One region of the Paenibacillus polymyxa M1 genome, then DNA from elsewhere that is predicted to be linked to it. Evidence: predicted binding sites of a transcription regulator. Region 1 holds the regulator's gene; the other holds the start of a gene.
The links. The regulator CtsR, encoded in region 1, represses protease genes until heat stress. The targets are predictions, from matches to a motif close to ATGGTCAATAAAGGTCAAACA.

Region 1 (3,429 bases):
CTAAACCGATTAAGGCTTTCGCTGCTATTCCTTCGCCTTCACGAATGAGTCCTAGCAAAATGTGCTCTGTGCCAATGTTGTTGTGTCCCAATCGAACAGCTTCTTCTTGGGCCAAGGCAAGCACTTTCTGTGCACGTTCCGTAAATCTTCCAAACATCATATATCCTGCACCTCCACAATGTGTATTTCAGATCATTCTATATATTAAAGGGTTGTGCCTAATTTTTGCCGGATCAGCTTCGCCCGGTACATATCGCGCTCACCGGTATTCATTTTATCCCCAAAGCTTTTTTGCAGAAAGCCAGGTTGCGTCATCACATTAAGCTCATTCATCGCTGCAATGGAAGGACGCTCCAAAATCCCTAAATCTACACCGAGACGTACATCGGACAGCCGCTGTGCAGCCTCCTTGGAATCCAAAACTGCTGCATATGACAAAATACCGAATGAACGCATCACCCGATCTGTAATCCGCAGCATGGATTCATTCATCAATCGTTCTCTGGCAGAACGTTCGTGCTCTATAATTTGCAGCACCACGCCATGCAGATTCTCGATAATTTCCGCTTCGGTTTGTCCCAGGGTAATCTGATTAGATACCTGAAACAAATTTCCAACTGCTTCACTGCCTTCACCATAAATGCCGCGAACCGTAAGACCTACCTGTGAAACAGCGGACAATATACGATTGATTTGATGAGTCATAACTAATGCGGGCAAATGCATCATCACCGAAGCTCGCATACCTGTGCCGACATTCGTCGGACAACTGGTCAGAAACCCCCTCCGATCATCAAATGCATAATCAACATGAGCTTCAAATGCATCATCAATGACCATAGCGCGTTCCCAGGCTTCTCTCACCTGACATCCCGGATATAAGCACTGAATACGCAGATGATCCTCTTCATTTATCATAACACTAACTGATTCATCATCACTAATCAACACAGCACCGTTGCGAGATTCGTTCGCCAAATTAGGACTAATTAAGTGCTTCTCAACCAGTACCTGCTTGTCGATCTCATCCAACTCGGATATTTTCAAGGTATGAAAAGTACCAAAACGACGCAAATCATCATACTGAAGGATATCCGTTAAGCGTTGAAGCACTTCTTCCGACTGCTGATTGGTAGCAAGCATGGGAAAAGGCAAATGCTGCAAGTTACGCGCAATTCTTACCCGGCTGCTAATGACAATCTCCGAATCCGCAGCATCACCACGCATCCAATCACTTAGCGGCTTTTCCGTAAATCGGATATTGGGCATCACGCATTCCCTCCTACTCTTCACAAACTTTACTCTTCAGTCATTTCTTTTTCAAGCTTTCTGATTTGATCCCTAAGCTCAGCAGCTGATTCGAATTCTTCCTGTACAATGTGTTGTTGCATCTCTTTTTTTAAATCATCAATTTGCCGTTTAACCTTTAATCGGCCTCCAGTACGGACCGGAACTTTCCCAACATGACTCGTACTACCATGCACACGCTTGAACAGAGGGTCCAGACGACTATCAAAATATTGATAGCATGATGGACATCCAAAACGTCCTAGCTTACTAAACTGTGTATAAGTCATACCGCAATCCTTGCATTGCAGATTTTGGGGAACAGTGTGACCTGAAGACTGGCTCTTTGTGCTGGAGTCAAAATCCAACATCCCCGACAACAAGCTATGAATCGAAAAGCCATTAGGTGTTCCAGGGATCATTTCCCCTTTTTCCTTCGCACATGTCTCACAAATATGAAACTCTGTCTTTTCGCCATTCACAATTTTGGTGAAATGCAAAGTTGCCGGCCGCATATTACATTCTTGGCACAGCATAAAAGCACCTCCTTCATCGTCAGGATTTTTACAAATCCCTACATCTGAATTGCAAATCTCTATTCACTGGTTAATGGATACTAGCTATTTGGCCGCCAGCAACGAGATCAGCATAGCCTTAAGCAATCTTGCTCGCAGTTGGTCACGATAGGGAAGCTTTAGCAATAATGTATCTCTTGATAAAGCAGCCTTCATTAGACCAGCTTCCCTTTTGCTTAAAAAATGAGCTTCCTCTAACTGATAAATCAGTCCTTCTGCTGCCGATTGGCTAATTTCCTCCCCGATGCTCTGATGAAGGTGTGTATGAATCGCATGTTGTGCAGGTAATTGAATTCGCTGAATTCGAATGTAGCCTCCACCACCGCGTTTACTTTCCACCACATAACCTTTTTCCAGCGTAAACCGGGTACTAATTACATAATTAATTTGCGACGGTACGCAGGAAAAGCGGTCAGCCAGATCATTGCGCTGAATCTCCACTAAGCCTTGGGGACTTTCCAGCAGCATGCTCTTCAAATATTGTTCAATAATGTCGGAAACATTGCGCATTTCATCATCCTCCACTAACGGAAACGCAAGTATTCAAGTACATTTCACGCTCCACAGAGTCCGCCGTATATTGAACTTAACCAAACGATATAGTCACGAATCTAAGCTGCATTCAGGCTATTGCCTGTTGTACATCCATTGGAATTGTACCGTTTCGTTTCTAGTGTGACCTTTATTTGCGATAAATCATACACTTCAATTCTGTACATAAGAAGCAGCTCCTAACTATACGCAAATCAGGTCGTTATTTTTTACTTTTTTGCTGTCAAATTGTTATATACGGCCAATCCAACAACATGATACTTTTGTGGAATCACACTGATTCCAATTGACTTTGACTTTCTTTGACTATATTCGTATTATAGCACAAATTTCATTTTTGCCAAGGGGTCAATACCATTTTTCGCAATCTAATTATGTTTTATACCATATTACAAAAAACTCTTCCCATTATGGAAAGAGCTTTGAGTAATTATGATAAACCACATCCAATTTGGTTAAAAAAAAGTTGGACATTAAGAAGAACCAATTGGAGCTTTATCAGAAAAAATCCAATAAGAACGTTTGTTTTATTGGTATTACACGTTTAAGTGCAGCCACAGACTTACTGCTTCCTTCAATACGCCCCCAATTAGACAGGTTATCAGCTTGCTGGTAGCCGAGCATTAAACTTGTTAATGACTGAATCCCCAGTTTCAAGTCAGCTGCTAAGGCGTTGTCAGATAAATTGCTTGTATCCACTCTTGCCAGATGTCCTTGCCCCTCCGTAGTAATTGTTAATCTCCATACTCCTTCATTCCAAGGGGCATACCGATCTGTCAGATGTAAGGTCAAACTTGTTTCTTCTCCAATCTGCTCAAAAGGGTATCTCTCTACAAAAGCAACTGCATCCACAATACGCCCCATAAAATAAGGCACCGTTTCCTGTTGAATTCGCGGATCATCGAGTAAAAAGGGCAGGTTGTCATCTGCTGGAACGTAAATAAATTTACCTTGGGTTATCATTGAGTCATGATTTGCAAAATAAGTCCACAAAGCCCGACGTGCCGTCTCATTT
Region 2 (3,429 bases), 880 kb from region 1:
AACCAAACGATTCGGCGACCGCGCCCTCATTGCTGATCTGGGCGAAGGTTTCAGGGTCAAGCTTGCGTCTGTGGGCCATTGCTATGGCGTTGCCTATCCCGTGAATGATAATACGACTTTCTCGAATCAGGCTCAATATATCCTGAATATTCGTATCCTCAAGCAAGGAGTTGTAAGCATGATTGCTGAGCAAATCCGGTACATGGAGCAGACGGTATTGAGCGCCGACCTTGCGAGCCATCGTGGAGGCAATTGTATTTGCCTGCATTTCCATGCTCTCTCCCAAACCCCCGCGTGCCGGTACAAACCATCCGCCTTTAAGCGGGCCGTTAGCAGGTAATGTCAGTTGTTCCGCCACATCTGCAATCGTCGTGCCACCTGTTACAGCGACCACGTCCTCGTCATCCATAACACTCAGCAGCGCCTTTGCGCCAGCACGGCCCAGTTCCTGCTTCGCTAACGGTGAAGCATCCGAATCCCCTGGAACGACAACCACCTTCCTCAAACCGTAGGCTTGACGAATCTGATCCTCCAATTGGGACAGGCCGAACAAGTTGTTCGCAATCGGCTCCAGCTGTTCCAGCAGATCCAGTCCTGCTTTGCTCACCTTCATGCCCACACTCTCAATCTCAATTAGCCCTTGCGCTTTAAGGAGATCAGTCTCAGCGCGCAGTACGCGCTCGGTCATATCCAGTGAAGCTGCCAGTGTTCTGCGTCCAATAACTTCGGACAGCATAATCTGATGCAGGATCGTGTACCTTTTTTTCAAAACATCCATGAGGTCGGGCAGAAGCTGCTTCTGTATTTCTAATATCTTTCGCATGCTTTCCACTCCCGCACACTTCTAAGTTCTGTCTCTATGCTATATCTCTAACTGGTCTTAAAATGTCCCGGGATAACTTTTTAAGTCCCACGTATATCTTACCCAATATTTGCTTCACATGCAAGTCTATCTGAACCTATATTTCTCAACTTTTTATGTGAATATGCGCACGTAATAAAAGCTTGCAATTCAATGCCGTATATCATATAATCATCTTTGTTTCCAATTAATTAGTTAGTTGCTTGTAATGTTCATCTGTGCGCCCGTGGTCCAACGGATATGACGTAGGCCTCCGGAGCCTGAGATCGAGGTTCGATTCCTCGCGGGCGCGTCGTTTTATATGATCGGCTAAATGTTCCATATAATGTTTTTAACCAAAAAGAGCGCTGAGCGCTCTTTTTTCAATCAATAGTTTGACTTTCTTTGACTTTTTGTTTGAAATTGTTTATCATGTGGTTAATACGGTAACAGTTTATAAATAGGGATGTGTAATCGGCATATCCACCAAATCCACTAACGATATTTAAGGGAGGTTTTTTGACGTGAGCTATGTTCCTATGGTAGTAGAACAAAGTAACCGCGGCGAACGCGCCTATGACATTTATTCCAGACTGTTGAAGGATCGCATTATTTTGTTGGGCTCGGACGTCAATGACGTTGTAGCCAACTCAATTATTGCACAAATGCTGTTTTTGGCTGCTGAAGATCCTGAAAAAGACATTCACTTGTATATTAACAGTCCTGGCGGTTCCATCACAGCTGGTATGGCCATTTTCGATACGATGCAATACATTAAACCTGACGTATCTACCATTTGTGTAGGTATGGCTGCTTCCATGGGTGCTTTCTTGCTGAATGCAGGTGCCAAAGGCAAACGTTTTGCCTTACCAAACAGTGAAATTATGATTCACCAACCACTGGGTGGTGCACAAGGACAGGCAACGGATATCGAAATTCGCGCCCGTCGCATTCTGAAAATGCGTGACAAATTGAACCGCATTCTCGCAGATCGCACAGGTCAACCACTGGAACGCATCGAAAAAGACACAGACCGTGACTATTTCATGTCCGCTGATGATGCCAAAGAATACGGTATTATTGATAAAGTGTTAACTAGCTCCTCTCCAGAAGGTGTATAAGAAAACTTATTTACCTCGGATAGCTGGTAAATCAAAAAGGCTGCCTCGGATATTCGTATCCAGTAGGCAGCCTTTTTGATTTGCTATTTTTTTAAAATATAGGTCATCCAAATTATTGATTTTGTCCCGCAAAAGGCTTTCCGCCCTGAGGCAGCAGTTGAGCGAACGAGTAAGTAAACTCCGGAATTCCATACGCGTATGGAGCATAATCATACAAATCAAACACGATGGTTACTCCACTGTTGGTCACATAAAAATTCTGATCTGCGGCCAACTCTTTAAATTTTTCAAAACCTTCGCCAGCCTGGAGCGCATCAATTTTTTTCTTCAAATCAGCATTCAAAAACTTTTTATAGTTCGGATTTGCCTTCAATACGTCAGACAATTGCAGCAGCTTGCCATCAGCGAGCGAGAACGTGTATCCTTTACGCGCCGTCATGCCATGTGCGCCACCTGTATACGAGTAGTCCTGCATAATCACACTTAGAATACCGTCCTTGTTATAGGCAATTGCAAAATCATTCTCGAAATCATACGGTCTTTCTGCTGTAACCTCTCCCTCTGCCACCATCTTTTTGCCTGCTGCCAATACTGTCTCTGCATGCTTTTTTAGCACATTATTAATGGTCTGTTGAGCCTCAGGATTCAGCTGGCTGCCGCTGATTTGTGGATACTTAATCTTATAAGATACCTTTGCATTGCTCGAAGCTGGAAGCGTCTGAGATGCAATTGTGATTGGATTTAGCTGGCTTTTACTCAATGTTACGGTTTTCTGAGCTGCATTCCACTGAGCATCGATACCCAGATAGTCTTTCAGCAGACTCATAGGAATGTACAGCTTCCCGGCGATCATTTTGGCATCCATGCTGCGCGTGTTGATTCCGTTCACATTGACATAGGCATCCGAGGAGGAGACCACGATATAGAGCTTGTTGTACCCACTCCCCACTGTATATGTCCCTTCTTTGGTGTCATAGCTCACCGGAATTCCCAAGCTGTCACGCAGTGCTGCCACTGGAATCATGGTGTTCCCGTTCACTTGAATACCTTTAGCGGCCAACGTTTTACCATTCCATTGGATGGCGATCCCTGGTTGCTGTGTTGTCGCTTGCTGCTGTTTGGTCGATGCTGCCCCAATATAGGAAACGGGAATAACCGCAACCCCTGCTAAAATTCCCGCTGCCAGCAATGCTGAGCCCCATTTTTTTGTATGTTTGTTCATCGTAAGTATTCCTCCTATTGCAAATCTGTATAATCTATGTGTTTTGATCACTTTTCTTATTATATCTATACCCTATTGTATGTAGTTTACAATCTGTACACTCCTTGATTTCAATCTGTACACCTAACAGCCATTAGCTATGACAGACTCATTACAAAACGGTTTCAATAGACAAAAGAAGCCAACAAGTCATCCTGCAATGTTGCAGGCGCTTGCGGCTCCGCTTAATGGTCTATACTAGTTCA

Region 2: a site for CtsR is predicted at 1,234-1,254, ahead of clpP (ATP-dependent Clp endopeptidase proteolytic subunit ClpP). Genes of this name have one in related genera too.

What each region holds. Positions count from the first base shown of each region.
Region 1 covers NC_017542.1:5,191,049-5,194,477, forward strand. Annotated here, with positions in the region: gene clpC (ATP-dependent protease ATP-binding subunit ClpC) at 1-160, opposite strand, end outside; gene PPM_RS23440 (protein arginine kinase) at 205-1,269, opposite strand; gene PPM_RS23445 (UvrB/UvrC motif-containing protein) at 1,299-1,823, opposite strand; gene PPM_RS23450 (CtsR family transcriptional regulator) at 1,908-2,372, opposite strand; gene PPM_RS23455 (GNAT family N-acetyltransferase) at 2,913-3,429, opposite strand, start outside.
Region 2 covers NC_017542.1:209,977-213,405, reverse strand. Annotated here, with positions in the region: gene PPM_RS00935 (sugar-binding transcriptional regulator) at 1-823, opposite strand, end outside; tRNA gene PPM_RS00930 (tRNA-Arg) at 1,083-1,154, shown strand; gene clpP (ATP-dependent Clp endopeptidase proteolytic subunit ClpP) at 1,366-1,962, shown strand; gene PPM_RS00920 (PdaC/SigV domain-containing protein) at 2,075-3,184, opposite strand; gene PPM_RS00915 (SIMPL domain-containing protein) at 3,422-3,429, opposite strand, start outside.